3 regions of the Vibrio rubrogenes genome follow, and region 2 is predicted to be linked to each of the others. Evidence: predicted binding sites of a transcription regulator. Region 2 holds the regulator's gene; each other region holds the start of a gene.
The links. Region 2 encodes CRP, which controls carbon source genes, mostly activating them, when cyclic AMP is high. Its sites were predicted from a motif close to TGTGANNNNNNTCACA; they were not measured.
Positions count from the first base shown of each region.

Region 1: a site for CRP is predicted at 3,794-3,809, ahead of udp (uridine phosphorylase). Genes of this name have one in related genera too.
Region 3: a site for CRP is predicted at 2,313-2,328, ahead of mlc (sugar metabolism global transcriptional regulator Mlc). Genes of this name have one in related genera too.

Region 1 is NZ_JCARSY010000002.1:110,681-116,294, forward strand. It holds gene metG (methionine--tRNA ligase) at 1-1,736, shown strand, start outside; gene AC55NX_RS02625 (hypothetical protein) at 2,091-2,897, shown strand; gene udp (uridine phosphorylase) at 2,958-3,719, opposite strand; gene AC55NX_RS02635 (CBS domain-containing protein) at 3,948-4,364, opposite strand; gene moaE (molybdopterin synthase catalytic subunit MoaE) at 4,541-4,993, opposite strand; gene moaD (molybdopterin synthase sulfur carrier subunit) at 4,995-5,240, opposite strand; gene moaC (cyclic pyranopterin monophosphate synthase MoaC) at 5,237-5,614, opposite strand, start outside.
Region 2 is NZ_JCARSY010000007.1:118,330-123,943, reverse strand. It holds gene astA (arginine N-succinyltransferase) at 1-873, shown strand, start outside; gene AC55NX_RS07585 (DUF1338 domain-containing protein) at 938-1,732, shown strand; gene crp (cAMP-activated global transcriptional regulator CRP) at 1,806-2,438, opposite strand; gene AC55NX_RS07575 (phosphoribulokinase) at 2,722-3,591, opposite strand; gene AC55NX_RS07570 (YheU family protein) at 3,711-3,923, opposite strand; gene AC55NX_RS07565 (hydrolase) at 4,127-5,104, opposite strand; gene AC55NX_RS07560 (TIGR02444 family protein) at 5,155-5,614, opposite strand, start outside.
Region 3 is NZ_JCARSY010000020.1:39,706-45,319, reverse strand. It holds gene AC55NX_RS14155 (chemotaxis protein CheV) at 1-704, opposite strand, end outside; gene mlc (sugar metabolism global transcriptional regulator Mlc) at 1,020-2,237, opposite strand; gene pyk (pyruvate kinase) at 2,501-3,949, shown strand; gene AC55NX_RS14140 (patatin-like phospholipase family protein) at 4,006-5,172, opposite strand; gene cydH (cytochrome bd-I oxidase subunit CydH) at 5,189-5,278, opposite strand.

The DNA of each region.
Region 1 (5,614 bases), on a different contig from region 2:
GTGAACTCTCATCGCTGATTTATCAACAACTCAAAACCAACGGATTTATTTCGAGTCGGACAATTTCCCAGTTGTATGATCCTGAAAAACAGATGTTTCTGCCTGATCGTTTCGTCAAAGGTACCTGCCCGAAATGTCATTCAGAAGACCAATACGGCGACAACTGTGATGCCTGTGGTGAAACCTATAGCCCGACAGATTTGATCAATCCGAAGTCTGCCGTGTCCGGTGCAACACCAGTCATGAAAGATTCCGAGCATTTCTTCTTTGATTTACCCCAGTTTGAAGAGATGCTGAAAGCGTGGACACGTTCTGGTTCTTTGCAAACAGAAATGGCCAACAAAATGCAGGAATGGTTTGAATCCGGTCTGCAACAATGGGACATCTCACGCGATGCACCCTATTTCGGCTTCGAAATTCCGGGCGAAACCGGTAAATATTTTTACGTCTGGCTCGATGCGCCTATCGGCTACATGGGGTCATTTAAGAATCTATGTGACCGCCGCGATGATCTGGATTTCGACGAATACTGGCACAAAAACAGTCAGGCTGAACTTTACCATTTCATCGGTAAAGATATTGTCTACTTCCACAGCCTGTTCTGGCCAGCCATGTTGGAAGGCGCCGGTTTCCGTAAGCCGGACAACGTGTATGTTCACGGCTATGTCACGGTGAATGGCGCGAAGATGTCTAAGTCCAAAGGAACATTCATCAAAGCGAGTACGTATTTAGACCATCTGGACCCGGAATGTCTGCGTTATTATTACGCTGCCAAACTGAATAACCGGATTGATGACCTCGACCTGAATCTGGAAGATTTTACCCAACGGGTCAACTCAGATATCGTCAATAAGATCGTCAATCTTGCGTCACGCAATGCAGGTTTTATCAACAAACGTTTTGCGGGGCAACTAGCAGCAACATGTGTCGACCCAGAGCTGTATCAGACGTTTATAGCTGCGGCTGAACATATCGGTGAACTTTATGAGAACCGAGAGTTTGGCCGGGCGATCCGGGAGATCACCGCACTGGCGGATAAAGCCAACCAATATGTTGATGAAAAAGCACCGTGGGTGATTGCCAAGCAGGAAGGTAAAGAACAGGAACTTCAAGCGATCTGTTCTATGGGTCTGAACCTGTTCCGTGTTCTGATGACTTACCTCAAACCGGTGATGCCAGCACTGGCAGCCCGGAGTGAAGCGTTCCTCAATCAAGAGCTAAGCTGGGATAACATCCAGCAACCTTTGGTTGATCATGAGATTGCCACCTTCAAAGCCCTCTTCAGCCGAATCGATCCAAAACAGGTTGAAGCAATGATCGAGGCCTCGAAAGAAGCAGTTGCAGCCGAGAGAGCGATTATTCAAGCGGACGCTCAGGAAGAGACGGAACTCAGCAAAGACCCAATCGCCCCGGAAATCGAATTTGATGATTTTGCCAAAGTTGATTTACGGATTGCCAAGATCTTATCTTGTGAAGCGGTGCCCAAAGCAGATAAGCTGCTTAAATTCCAGTTAGATATCGGTGGCGAAGTTCGTCAGGTCTTTTCCGGTATCAAAGCCGCTTATCAGCCTGAAGAGCTCGTCGGTAAATATACGGTCATGGTTGCCAACCTGAAGCCGCGGAAAATGAAGTTTGGTATGTCTGAAGGCATGATTCTCGCTGCAGGACCGGGTGGAAAAGATCTCTGGATCCTCGAACCGCATGAAGGTGCCCGGCCGGGTATGCGAGTCATGTAAAATTGATATATTTATCAATCTATTAGAGGCCTTACCAGATACCGTTAAGGCCTTTTTTATCGATACGCATCCACACACTGAGCCGTATCGCCCCAAGATCATCATTTGCGCACAATAACGGTGCGATACAATTGTAAATGAAAGGTTAAGATAATGATTTTAAAAATAAAATAATCTGGCACTAATTCTGCTTCTTTTTGACCATAAGGATACAAAGGTGTCTTGACCTTTGTGGGTTGGGCTTGTTTACTTCTGATTGTATTGGCTGATGTCTCTAGTACATACAACGCTATTCTGCACAAGAACCAACAACTGCAAAAATCAAGGTATCTCTACACAGACAAGGAGTTGGTTATGTTCGTCATTATTTCGATGCTGGTTTCCGTCGGCATACTCGGATTCATGTTTTATCTTGCCAAACAACGTGAGTCTACTTTGCAACGTAAGTATGAGCTGCTTGTTGATTTACGTCAGGTTTTGCATCTGTGCCGCCAACACCGGAGTGCGACACACCATGTGCTGATGTTTGGTGAGCACAGAGATATTGAAATTGAGCATCTTGCCGAGTTGCTGAATGAGAAAACCACTCACCTCATTTCCATTGCTCATTTTGATAACAAGCCCATGTATCGAGTGCTTCAGCTCAAACTGAAAGCACTGATGCAGGACTGGTCCGAACGAACGATTTCTCGCAATCAAATGATTCACGGCAAAGCAATCCGCCACTGTATGTTTCTCATGGATGAAGTCATGCTGGCTTGGTTAGTTGAAGTCAATCGGGAAGATTTGAGTGATGAATATCATATGAATTGGCAACAAGTCATTGATGCGATGGACGCTTTGACACAATTCCGAATCTGCATTGAAGAGATGAATACACCCGAAGGACAAACACGTTTACAACATTGTGCTGAAATACTGGCGAGAAAAGTGAACCAGTTGACAATGGTGAGCCCTTTATCGATCTCATCCCCGACATGTACCAAAGCTCTGGCGATTTTATCCGATGTGAGTAAGCATCCTGACTACAATATCGGTGCCGAAGCCATGTATCAGATGACCGCTGATATTTCGCTGAGTATTGCTCATGTGTATGATCATATGTTGGGAGAGCTCATTGAGACACTGTATCTGCCGCTCCCAAAGTTACTCACCGCCTAGACTAATAAAAGGCGTCATATGCCATCGCATATGACGCCCCGAAAAGTTTAGGTGTGTGGCTCAAGTAAGCAAGAGTGCTGCGGCTTTTACGACCACTCGTATCGATTTTGCTTCTACTTCTTTCACGACAGCATGATCAGGAATTTCTTTGAGAGTCCGGTTGATAATCACACCACCCACACAGCCAGCTTGCAAGCCAGCACTGGCACACATGGTGAACAACGTCGCAGATTCCATCTCAAAATTCAGAACCCCCATTCCTTGCCATTCTTCAACCGAGCCCTGGAAACGACGTGTGACACGACCCGAATAAGTATCATAACGCTCTTGCCCCGGATAGAACGTATCACTGGAAGCGGTAATCCCCGTATGAACCGGAACACCTTCGTCATCAGCAGCTTGTTTTAATGCTGTCATCGCGGCAAAATCTGACACCGCCGGAAATTCCATCGGTGCAAAATGCAAGCTTGCCCCGTCTAACCGGACAGCCGCAGTCGTCACGATGATATCCCCGATCTGAATATTAGGCTGAATTGCCCCGGTGGTTCCAACACGTAAGAAACTGCGAACCCCTAACTGTGCCAACTCTTCTACCGCAATTGAAGTGGATGGTCCACCGATGCCCGTTGAACAAACAATGACAGGTTTACCCTCAACTTTTGCCCGATACAGCGTAAATTCACGATGACTCGCCAGAAATTCCGGGGAGTCCATCTGGTCAGCAATTTTCTTAACTCGTTCAGGATCACCGGGCAATATTGCCAGTGTCGCACCATTCAGATCTTCTTGCGTGACTCCGAGATGAAAAACTTTATCTGACATTATTGTCTCCTTCATTGTAATCTTGGTTGAAATACTCAAACTTCAGTATCATGAAATGCTAACTGCACTTTAACCAAGATTTAGCTCACAAATGCCAATATAGATCACACATAATGAATCCACATAACATCATATTTCATCAATATGTGACATAAATCCTAAATGGGTACAAAAAAAGCCTGCGAAATAACATTTCGAGGCTTGTTGAACTCATTCGATAGGCAGAATTTATACCTGACGTTTAAAGCAACTGTGCAGATTTTTATTAATCGCTTTCAGTACAGCCCGCCGATTAATTACACCGACTAACCGGCCATCTTCAACCACTGGATAAGTTGATCGACCATCACGCATATAACCTGCTAATTCAATAATCGGTAAATCCGGACTGATGGTATCAACCACTTGTGTCATGCAGTCGCCCACCATATGAGAGTCCTGACAGAAATAACTGACCTTCACCAATTTATCGAGTAGATCCTGCTCCGATAAAAAGCCAATCACTCTGCCATGATCATCGATCACCGGACCACTAAAAAAATCATTAAACTCAATGACTCTTTCCAATGCAGCAGATAATGACATATCAGCTTTAAAGGTAATCGAATGCTGTGTCATATAATGTCTAACTTTGAGTGATTCCATCGTTCTCTCCTTCAAGCCTTTCATCTGGGCCTTTAAGGTAAGTGTTGACTAATTTCAGATAATTGCTAAATAGAATCACTCAATTTCATTCATCATTGTTAACAGAGAAACAAAAAATATTTAGAAAAAGATAAAATGAATTGAACTTGGGGTTAAATCACAATAATTATTGGAAATTATTGCCATTTTTCGGCAGCCGCACGATCTGACTCTCGGCTGTCTAACCAGCGTTCTCCACTATTAGTTGTTTCTTTCTTCCAGAAGGGTGCCTGAGTTTTCAGCTTATCCATAATAAAGGCACAGGCAGCAAATGCTGCATCGCGATGGTGACTACTCACACCGACAAAAACAATTTGCGCACCAATCGCCAGATCACCGATCCGATGAATCACCCGGACCGCAAGCAAAGGCCAGCGTTGTAACGCTTGCTCACAAATCGTATTCAGCGCTTTTTCTGTCATTCCCGGATAGTGCTCGAGGTGTAATCCGGTGACCTGACTCCCCAGATTCATATCCCGAACTTTTCCGACAAATGTTACAACGGCACCGGCATCTTCTCCCTGAGACAACGCCTGATATTCATCTTCAACACAGAAGTCATCTTGTTGAACAGCAACTGAGTATCCCATATCAACCTCCGGTTACCGGTGGAAAAAATGCAACTTCATCACCATCGTGAAGCACAGTATCCAGAGGAACGATAGTTTGATTGACTGCTGCCAGCAAGCGCTCAGAATCCATTGCCAAAGCCCATTTTCCCGAGCGCTTGGCCAAATCGCCCCGCAACTCATCAAGGGTTGCAAACGTACACGGTAATTCAAGATCCGCCTGCCCGACGAGCTCCCGAGTCTGGGCAAAAAATAACACCTTAATCATGATTCCACCTTAAAATGCCCTGATTTTCCTCCGGACTTTTCCAGTAATCGCACCGGGCCAATCACCATATCCTTCTGAACAGCCTTGCACATATCGTAAACCGTCAACGCCGCCACAGATGCGGCGGTCAAAGCTTCCATTTCAACCCCGGTTTTCCCCCTCAACCGACACAAAGATTCGATTCTGACACACGATTCAGTCTCGATTGCTGTCAACCGAACTTCCACTTTCGATAACAACAGTGGATGGCAAAGCGGGATCAGTTCCCAAGTTCTTTTCGCGGCTTGAATCCCAGCAATGCGGGCTGTTGCAAAGACATCGCCTTTATGATGCTGACCGGAAAGTATCAATTGCAATGTTTCTTCCGCCATGTA
Region 2 (5,614 bases):
GATGTTCAGTCACCAACCGATGAGAGTTACCTGATGGTTGGGGTCGATAGCGAAAGCGGTCGGATTGCCGGTACGACAGCAATTGGAGCCTACGTCGGCTGGGATACACCGTCTTATTCTTATCATATCAGTACCATTCTTCATTCTTCCCGTCGCTTGGGCGTCAACAAAATCGTGAAATTATTGACGCTAGGTAATAACTATACCGGTTGTTCTGAGTTGTGTACGCTCTTTCTCTTACCCGAGTTTCGTGCCGGTCTGAATGGTCGTTTGATGTCTAAATGTCGCTTTTTGATGCTGGCGGAACACCGGGAGCGCTTTGCTCAGACCATTATTGCTGAAATGAGAGGCGTCTCTGATGAACAGGGAAACTCTCCGTTCTGGCAATGGTTGCAGGAACATTTTTTCTCCATCGATTTTTCTCTGGCGGATTATTTGACGGGGTCGGGCCATAAAGGGTTCATTGCTGAACTGATGCCCAAATTACCGATCTATATCAATCTGCTCAGCCCTGAAGCCCAAGCTGTGATCGGAAAGGTACATGACAAGACCAGACCTGCTTTAAAATTATTAGAAGAAGAAGGATTCACCTGTCGTAATTATGTCGATATTTTTGATGCAGGCCCGACGGTTGAATGTGATTTACGTCATATTGAGTCGGTCAGGCACTCTGTGTCAGCGACAGTTAAAGTGGCGCAACATCACAGCCAACAAAAAGTCATACTCAGTAATACTTCATTTGAATTTTTCCGGGCGACAATCGCCGAGGTCGATTTTCACCCGGAATCTGAGACTGTGATCGTGACGCCTGAAGTGGCTCAGGCTTTGTTGATTCAGTCTGGTGATCGGGTTCGTTTTCTGGTGATTCGTTAATCTCCGAAAGCCGGAAACAGGAATGCGATGACAGCCCAAGATGATTGATAAAGAAGGAGGCGCTATGACGCCGGACTCATTATTTGCCGCATTGTGGCAAGATTATACAACCAGGCTTTGCCCATCCGCACAGCTGATCCACAAACTTCTTCAGGAAGAGGAACCGCTCAACAATGATCATATTGCGTTGCGGACGTTTAATTTGTCACCAGTCAACCTTGACGTGATAGCCGCACCCTTTGTTCGGCTGGGATATGTGTCGAAAGGGCACTATCAGTTTGAACAAAAAAAGTTAGCTGCGCAGCACTTTGAACACCCGAATCCCAAGTTACCTAAAGTCTTCATCAGTGAGTTGGAAGTTGAACGCTGTTCTGAATCTTTGCAAAAGATCGTGAGAAGTCTGATCTCTCATGTCAGGTCCGACATGGTTGCTGATACTGACTTTCTTTATGGTGGGCGTTTATGGCCGATTTCACTCGAGCAATATTATCTGTTGGCGGAAGAGAGTGAGTATGCCGCTTGGGTTGCGGCACATGGCTACGGTGCGAACCATTTTACGGTGAGTGTCAATCAGTTGGCCCGTTTTAATCAGGTCGCGGATGTGAATGCTTATCTACTCCAACATGGCTTTGTGATCAATTCATCAGGTGGTGAAGTGAAGGGCTCACCGGCGTTATTTCTGGAACAGTCATCGATCATGGCTGATCGGGTTGCGGTTGAATTTGATGAAGCGGAGTTGTTGGTTCCCGGTGGTTTCTATGAATTTGCCAAACGTTATCCGATGGCGAATGGTATTTTATATCCCGGATTTGTCGAAGCTTCGGCTGACAAAATTTTTGAAAGTACCAATGATCAGTGATGTATCATGATCAATCGTCGCAAATAAAAGAGCCATCGCGAGGATGGCTCTTTTGTTGGTTCAAGCAAAAAAATTATCTTGTACCGTAAACAACAATTGTTTTTCCGTGGGCTGAAATAAGGTTCTGCTCTTCGAGCATTTTCAAAATGCGGCCAACGGTTTCACGAGAACAACCGACAATCTGGCCGATCTCCTGGCGGGTAATCTTGATTTGCATTCCGTCCGGGTGCGTCATTGCATCGGGTTGTTTTGCCAGATTTAACAGCGTCTGTGCAATACGACCTGTCACATCCAGAAAAGCCAGATCACCGACTTTCTGGCTAGTGACTTGAAGGCGGCTTGCCATCTGTCCTGCCAGACGCATCAAAATGTCTGGATTGACCTGAATTAACTGACGGAACTTTTTGAAGGAAATTTCTGCAACTTCGCAGGGAGATTTCGCTCTGACCCAAGCTGTTCGTTCTTGACCTTCTTCGAATAAACCAAGTTCACCGATGAAGTCACCCTGATTGAGGTAAGAAAGGATCATTTCTTTCCCTTCTTCGTCCTTGATCAGAACAGCAACAGATCCCTTCACGATGTAATAAAGCGTTTCCGCTTTTTCGCCTGCATGAATCAGCGTACTCTTTGAAGGGTATTTATGTATGTGACAATGTGAAAGAAACCACTCTAATGTTGGATCGGTTTGAGGTTTACCTAGAACCATAATATCTCTCTTCCTCTGCAGGGTAGCTTGCTGCTTTCCATGTTTTCGCGAAGCTTTTGAACTGAACATGTTCAAACTGAACATGTCTCGGAACTAAACACTTAGCATAAAAGCACTTGAGAAAGCCTGCAAGTTGTCTTCTGTTTCGGTATCAAATAGTATCCTTTTTCTTACATAATTTCTTGACTTTAATCGTGTCATGACCGTGATTTAGTACGCAAAAATGTGCGCATCGTCACGGTATAGGAACTAAAAGAGCCCGATTCGTGCCAGTGAATCGTAATTAGCCAATTTTTCCGGTTTCTATCAACTGCTGAAGAATAGGACGGACAATCAACTCCATGGCAAAACTCATTTTCCCACCGGGCACGACAATCGTGTTATGACATGACATAAATGAGCCATCAATCATTGCCAACAGGTAAGGGAAATCGACTTTTTTGATGCCTAGCAAGCGGATGACCACAAAACTTTCATCCAGACTCGGAATCCCTTTTGCACTCAGTGGATTGGATGTATCCACTGTCGGAACCCGCTGAAAGTTAATATGTGTCCGAGAAAATTGGGGCGTAATGTAATTTAAGTAATCATCCATGGAGCGAACGATCGAATCCATCACTGCTTCTCGGGAATGCCCTCTGTCCCGGGTGTCCCGGACATACTTTTGAATCCACTCCAGATTGACGATCGGCACCATGCCAATGAGAAAATCAACATGTTGGGAGACATTGGTTTCGCCATCGACCACCCCCCCATGAAGCCCTTCATAAAAAAGGACATTGGTATCATTGGGGAGATCTTGCCATGGCGTAAATGTTCCCGGCATCTGGTTATAGGGAACTGCTTCATCAAATGTATGCAGATAACGGCGAATTTTTCCCGTTCCGGTGCGGCCATATTCCCGGAAAAACTCTTCCAATGCCGGAAAATCGTTTGCTTGAGGACCGAAATAGCTGATATGGCGTCCTTGCTCTCTGGCCTTACGGATTTCGACATCCATCTCCGGTCTGGTGAAACGGTGAAAACTATCACCTTCAACCCAAGCCGGCTTGATTCGCATCATATTAAACATTTTGCGAAAAGCTTCGGAAGTCGTTGTTGTACCGGCACCCGAAGAGCCGGTTACTGCAATAATGGGATGTTTTGCTGACATGACATACCTTGTCTTATCATTCCTTGTCGTGCACTCAATGAACCGATCTCCCGAAGAAAACCGAGAAATCGATTTCACTATATCATGGAAATTGGTGCTGTCATCGGACAATTCATAAATTAACGATATCTGTTTTGTTGAATATCTACGGACTCGTGAAGTTCGGAATAGACGATCACCGCTTCTCCGGATTGAATCTGTTGTTTGACCTGAGCGACTTTCTCTTCAAGAGAAATTTCTTGCTCGCCGTAGTCGGTTCCTTCTCGGAGGATAAACTCCCTGATCAGATTATCGAGCGTATCCGGTTCGAGCGTTTGCCAAGGAATAATCATAATGATGACCTTCTATACGATCACTCTGGGATGAATGAATAGCGTGTATCTTAACGGATTTTACATGATGTTGCGCAATAATCATGATTTTACACGCAAATATAGATGATGCTTGAGGCGTGACTTTGGAAGAGTAGGAGAACACTCATCAGTTCGGTGAGCGTTCTCGGTAGTCGTTGGTGACGATACTGAGGGGATGGTATTCAATACTTAGGTGATTGTGCCCGATAATAGTGGGGCAGAGCTTCTTCCAACCAGAAGCGTGGTTTGGCAACGGTGCCACTCAGAAAGCCGACATGCCCACCATGTGTCATGAGTTGATAATCGATCATCTGGGGCAGCGGTGCCGTCGGAATAACTGCATCAGTCATAAAGGGATCGTCTTGTGCGTGTACAATGAGTGTCGGCAGACGAATTTGTCCCAGTTTAGAGATTGCCGAACAGCGTTGATAGTAGTCTTGGGCGTTTTCAAATCCATGCAGGGGGGCGGTGATCAAATCATCGAATTCTTGTAATGTTTTCAACTGTCGAATTAAGGACTGTGTGACTGGAATCGTTTGCCGGAGCGTCCCAAATTTACGATAAGCATTTTGCTTGAGTGAGTTGAGGAGGTAAGCCTGATAGATACGTGAGAAGCCGCGATTAATCCGGCTCGAACTGTCACTCAAATCGAAGGGGGCTGAGATAATGGAGGCACTATCGATAAGTGGCAGATCTGCAAACTCTGCCAAATAGTTTGCCAACATATTGCCACCGAGCGAGATACCGGCAGCCATCTTGTAATTGGACGGAAAACGTTGATGGATTTGTGTCAGAAAATAGCGTGGATCGCTGGTTTCTCCCGAATGGTAGGCACGGGCTTGTCGGTTTGGCTGGCCGTTACACCCACGAAAGTGCATCATGACAGATAACCAGCCTTGTTGCGCGAAAGCGTGCATCAAACCGTTGGCATAAGGGCTATGAAAGCTTCCCTCGAGACCATGGAAGAGAATAAATAAAGGTTTTGTCTGCACATCGGGTTGATTTGGGTCTTCACTCCAAGCCAGGCTCAAAATATCATCATCCGGTGTCGTCAGCGTTTCCCAATACGGTGAAAATAAAGGGGTGCGTCGAACCCATCTGGGCAGCAGTGTCTGAATGTGTGGCGCGGCACCACCTAAAGCCGGCTTGAATGTCAGCAACCTATTTGGGCTCACGTTTTGTATCGAACTGCTCACCGCGATTCTTTCCTCTATTTTTTGTACTTGGCATGTGTTGATGAAAATGATGCGGGTTTCGCAAAGATCTTGGCAAGATGATCAGCGGTCAGCGCTTTGCAGTAACGCTGGGTCATTAATTGTGTGTCGCCGGGCTGCAACTTGAGCTGATTAATACAATCCACCAGATCGGATTGTTGCTGTTTTTCCAGTTGTAGCTCAAATTGAAGCGACTCACGATAGAGCGTATCCGGCAGATGTGCTTTGAGTTTTCTGCGTAACTCTCGATAGCTATTGAGCAATCCTTCAGTGGCACTGATACAAGTCATCACACGATGCCAGTCTTGTTGCCCGATGCTGAGCTGCTGTTCATCGAGCCATTTCAGAAGCAAAAGTAAATTGACGTTACCGTGGTAGTTGTTTTGGAGGCTGAGACAGGCTTCTTTGACTTCCCGGACACTGTAATATTGCAAACTAAATTGCCAAAGTCGTTCC
Region 3 (5,614 bases), on a different contig from region 2:
TGGCTGACATTTTTACCATCATCGCACCATCTACGGAGCAAATTATACGCTTCTAATCCATCCCGGCACTCGATGATTTCCAAGCCCAGCTGAGATAATGTACCTTTGATCTGATTTCTGGCGGTTGCCGAGTCATCGACAATCAATACTTTGCGCCCCATCATTTCCGGCATTAAATTCTCGTCCAAGACTTCGGCTGAAATTGAAACATCATAATGAACGATTTCTGCCAAGACCTTCTCGACATCGATGATTTCAACAATGTGCGCCTGATCCTGTTCTTTCACCTGAGTGATTGCCGTCAAGTAATTTGCTCTTCCCGCAGTCCGGGGCGGAGGCTGAATCTCTGTCCAAGCGGTATTGATGATATTGCGCACTTGTCCGACTAAAAAGCCCTGAACCGACCGATTATATTCCGTAATGATCAAGTTCTGTTCTTCCAACTCAGTTTGAGAAGCAGGAAAACCAATCGCTCTTCTCAAATCGATGACAGGAACCGGCTCTCCGCGCAAAGAAGCGACACCTGTGATATGCGGGTGTGCTCCGGGCATTTTGGTCAAAATCGGAACTTTGATCACTTCTTTGACTTTAAACACATTAATCGCAAAAATCTGTCGACTGTTCAATCTGAAAAGGAGCAGTTCAAGGCGATTCTCTCCGACGAGATTCGTGCGCTGGTCAACCGTATTTAAAACACCTGACATACGAGATTCCACCAATTAAAAACTGTTAATAGTATATACCTAAACGCTTTCGGGTGCTGTGTAATATACCCGCTTCAGCACCCTGTACTTCGTATTTATCGATACGAAACTTTCACTTTTCCGTCTCTGCATAAATGGTTTGGACTGATGCAAACCCAGGTCAAACAACAGAGAGGCCTGAGTGGGCTGGAAAGTCGTCAAAATGCCTGAATATAACTGTGAAACATATTAAGCGATAAAGCTAGGAGAATACATCAGAAAATAGACAATGGTAGGGAAACTCGTGGTGATCTTACCTCTGACCTGTCACCCGGCTTAACGATCAACAATGGTCATCAATAATGAACCATCATATAAAGCTTGTTTGATGAGTGCGGCTCCGGGCATCGTTGACTGTTTATAAAAACGGGATTCCACGATTTTGACCTGCTCCCGGTAAGCCGGATTACATTGGCTCTCGATATATTTGAGCATCGGTGGGTAAACAATTGCTTTAGCCTGATTAATCACCCCACCAATAAGCACCTTCTCCGGATTAAACATATTAATCACGATCGCAATGGCCTGACCGAGATGTCTGCCCAGTCGATCCATAATATCACACGATAATGGATCTCCTTGGGCCGCTGCGATACAAATATCCTCAATTGATATTTCCGTCAGACGACTCAACGATGATTGCTCACCATTGGCAATTCTTGACATAGCTTGCTCCCGCAAAGCCTTCGAACTCGTCACTGTTTCCAGACAACCACGATTGCCACAATGACAAGGCAGACCCAGAGGATCAATCTGAATGTGCCCCAGATCACCGATGTTGCCATGTTTGCCCTGTAATACACGCCCATTGACAATCACACCCGCATTCAAACCATTGTGAATAGAAATTAAGACCGAGTTGTCATCATCCTGAGAGTGACCGAATAGCTTTTCGGCCAGTGCCCAAGCCCGGGTATCGTTGGCAATAAAAACCGGTAACCCTGTTACCTGATAGATCTCAGCCCCTAACGCAAGATTATCGACATTGTAATGGGGCATTTGCAGGACAACCCCATTGTCTGCATCGACCAAGCCCGGTAGTGTCACGGCAATCGCGGTCACTCGCTCAAGTTGCTGGGTGTAGGTCAGAAAGAATTCTTCAATCTCGTGGAACAACCGGGCCAGTAAGTCATCCTGGTCAACTTCATGAATATCGATTTTCGTATCGATCAGCACATCACCACTTAATTCATGGAGTGCAATCGTCAGATATCCCCGTCCCAAACGAATCGAAAGGAATTGCCACCCCTCATTTCTGGTTTGAAGACCGACCGCAGGACGGCCGCGGCTAATAGCTTCTTGAACGGTTGTTTCATGGACAAGATGAGCATCGATGAGCTCACGCGTGATCTTGGTGATACTTGCCGGAGCAAGTTCACTCTCTTTAGACAGATCAATACGTGAAATAGGACCTTTTTGATCAATCAGTTTGTAAACACGACCAGCATTAATTTGCTTGATGTGATCAATATGGCCGGGCTGAGCCGTATACATGATGTGCTCCAGAAATCAACAACCTGCTAATTTTTTTACTTTGCAAAGTAATTGTGAAGCAATTTGATATGTGAGCGTGACAGGCATCACGCACGATCAGTCAAGTTTGTGTTGGGAGTCAAATGTTCACTCATCCGAAGCAGGCTGAACTCACGATACTTTTTTTACAAAAATGTTAAATTTTTAACCATTCACCCAGCGCTTTGAGCGTTCTCAAGTATACTTACACTGCTCACTCTATGATTTTCAGTCAGGAGTAAATCATGCCAAGAAAAATACAACGAAGAACTAAAATTGTAACAACCCTCGGCCCCGCAACTGATCGCGATAATAATCTTGAAGCGCTGATCAGAGCGGGGGCTAATGTGGTCCGCCTGAATTTTTCGCACGGAACAGCGGACGATCATCGCCTTCGGGCCAGAAAAGTCCGTGAAATTGCAGCCAGACTTGGACACAACGTGGCGATACTGGGGGATCTTCAAGGACCGAAGATTCGTGTATCTACTTTTACTCATGGCAAGATCACGCTGAATGTCGGTGATCGATTTACACTGGATGCGGAGATGCCCCCCGGAACCGGCCATCAAGAAGCTGTCGGAATTGATTACAAAAATCTCCCCAATGATGTTCAACGAAACGATATTCTGCTGCTGGATGACGGACGGGTTCAGCTGCAAGTCATTATGGTTGAAGGACAAAAAATCCATACAACCGTCACGGTCGGTGGGCCTCTATCCAATAACAAAGGGATCAACCGTCAGGGCGGCGGTCTTTCTGCTCAGGCACTCACCGAAAAAGATAAGCAGGATATTCTGCTGGCGGCAGAACTTGACGTGGAATACCTCGCCGTTTCGTTTCCCAGAAATGGTGAAGATATACAATATGCACGACGTCTGGCCCGGGATGCAGGACTAGAAGCTAAGATCGTCGCCAAAGTTGAGCGTGCAGAAACAGTCTCAAACCAAGCCAATATTGATGACATCATTATGGCATCTGACGTCATCATGGTCGCCCGTGGCGATTTAGGGGTCGAAATCGGAGATCCGGCATTAGTCGGTGTACAGAAGAAATTGATTTACCGGGCAAAGGCACTGAATCGCGTTGTGATTACGGCGACCCAAATGATGGAGTCGATGATTGAAAACCCGATGCCAACCCGGGCGGAAGTGATGGATGTCGCCAACGCAGTCATCGATGGTACTGATGCAGTGATGTTATCCGGAGAAACGGCAGCAGGGAGATATCCTGTCGAAACGGTAAAAGCGATGGCCGAAGTCTGCATTGGCGCAGAAAGTGTGATGGAAGTGAAAACTCAGAGTTATCGGCTGGAGAGCACATTTGTCACGGCAGAAGAGACCGTCGCCATGTCGACAATTTATGCAGCAAACCATATGGATGGTATTCAAGCAATTGTGACCATGACCGAGTCAGGCAGAACAGCGTTAATGACTTCACGTCTCAACTCAGAACTACCCATCTTTGCCCTGTCGAATAATGAAAAAGCGTTAAACCGCTGTGCGTTGTATCGCGGGGTGATTCCTTGGTATTTTGAGAGTCATCAGGAATCAGCCTATGAGATCGCACTCGAAGCTCTTTCAGTTCTCAAAGAGAAAAAGCAGCTGGCATTTGGCGATATTGTGATTATCACTCAGGGTGACGTGATGGGTGTCGAAGGGACAACAAACTGTATGCGAGTTCTCCCCGTTTTTTAGTTAAATACAATTGAGTTTTAGAAAATTGAGTTTTAGAAAAAACGCCCACTGGGCTGCTATGATTCCAGCAGCCCTGATTTTGAGGCTTTCAGCGGTTGGCCGCTCAAAGCCCGGGCGTCCTCCCAACTACGAATAAAGTTATAACCCGCTTGTAGCCCTTGCTCATAATCCCATAATAAATCGCTTTTTCTGCTCAGCAACGTGTTGGAACGGAGTGGCTGCTCCGGGGCAATCTGAATCACGAACACATCATCTGGAGGACGTTTTAAAAACTCAAGGGTCAAGGCATATGTCTGGTAATGAACCATCAGCATATCGGTCAGGCGTGTATCCACCGAACCACCAATTAAATGACTCATTCGATACAGTTGATCCGAGCCAAATAACCAGCGCCCGCCATTCAACATTTCTTCCTGAGGAACCAGAGACATTTTCTGACGTACGTAGTTACGCCAGTCTTGACGCCACTGTGTAACTTTCTGCTGCCACTGATTTTGCAGATAACTGAACGACTGACGCAGCCATACTTCACTCGGTTTCGGCGGCAAGTTAGCAGATTGTAACCCGGCTTTGTTATTGATGACCGATTCAGTCCGAATGACAGCGATAAACCGAGCACCCTGCCGCCACGCTTCTTGGACAGGAATCGATGCCGAAATACCTCCGTCAACATATGATTCACCATTAATATTGATTGGATGATGGCATAGCGTCGGAATAGCACATGAAGCTAACAGCACCTCTCTCCAGTTTGAGTGAACCATCGGCAAGTAATGATCGATCAACGTCTCTGAACTGGTAACGGCCGCATATGCCTTTCTGTCTCCTAAGACCTGACGTCCCATATCCAAATCAAGCCGATACGGATACTCAACGATGCGCTCAAGAGCCCATGACAAATCGACGTACTGCTTTTTCCTGATATAGGCAAAAAGATTAAAGAATGAAGAATCCGTGGTTAAGTCGGTAATAAACGCTTTGCCAAGCCCATGCTGACGACAAAGAAATGCACAAAGGTTTAACGCCCCCGCTGACGTACCGTAATAGACATCAAACGGGTCAAAGTTAGAAAGGTTAAAGGCATCCAGAACACCGGCAGTAAAAATGCCTCGCTGACCGCCACCTTGAGCAACCAAAGCATTTTTCCCACCAATGAACCGAGATAAACGGTCACAATCATCGATGACCTGCTGTTCAGAAATTACACCAACATTTTTTCCCATAGGCGGCTGTTGTAATCTAGTTAGCAATGGCAATCAACCCAGAACCAATCAATACCGCAAAAATAATGCCTGTAATTATCACAGCATATTTCAGATCAACATCCATACACACCTCCAGTATTTCGGATCATCTGACCCTATTCATAAAAAAGAAGAGATACCATACTGATTACGACTTCAGCATCTATATCTATCTAATAAGATGGCAATTACTGTCAATTCCTTCATCATACTTATGAAAAGAATATCACAAATATTGCTCGAATAAATGTATCCTCTTAACACCAAAAAAGTCTATGACTTTGATTGCAAATGATGACATTGCGATAAACACTGCTACAGATTTGCTTCTCTAACGAGTAATACACTAGTTCTTGAATAGAAATCAGACAGAGCACCAATGATATTAATATAGATTAAAAAACTACACTTACCACCAAAA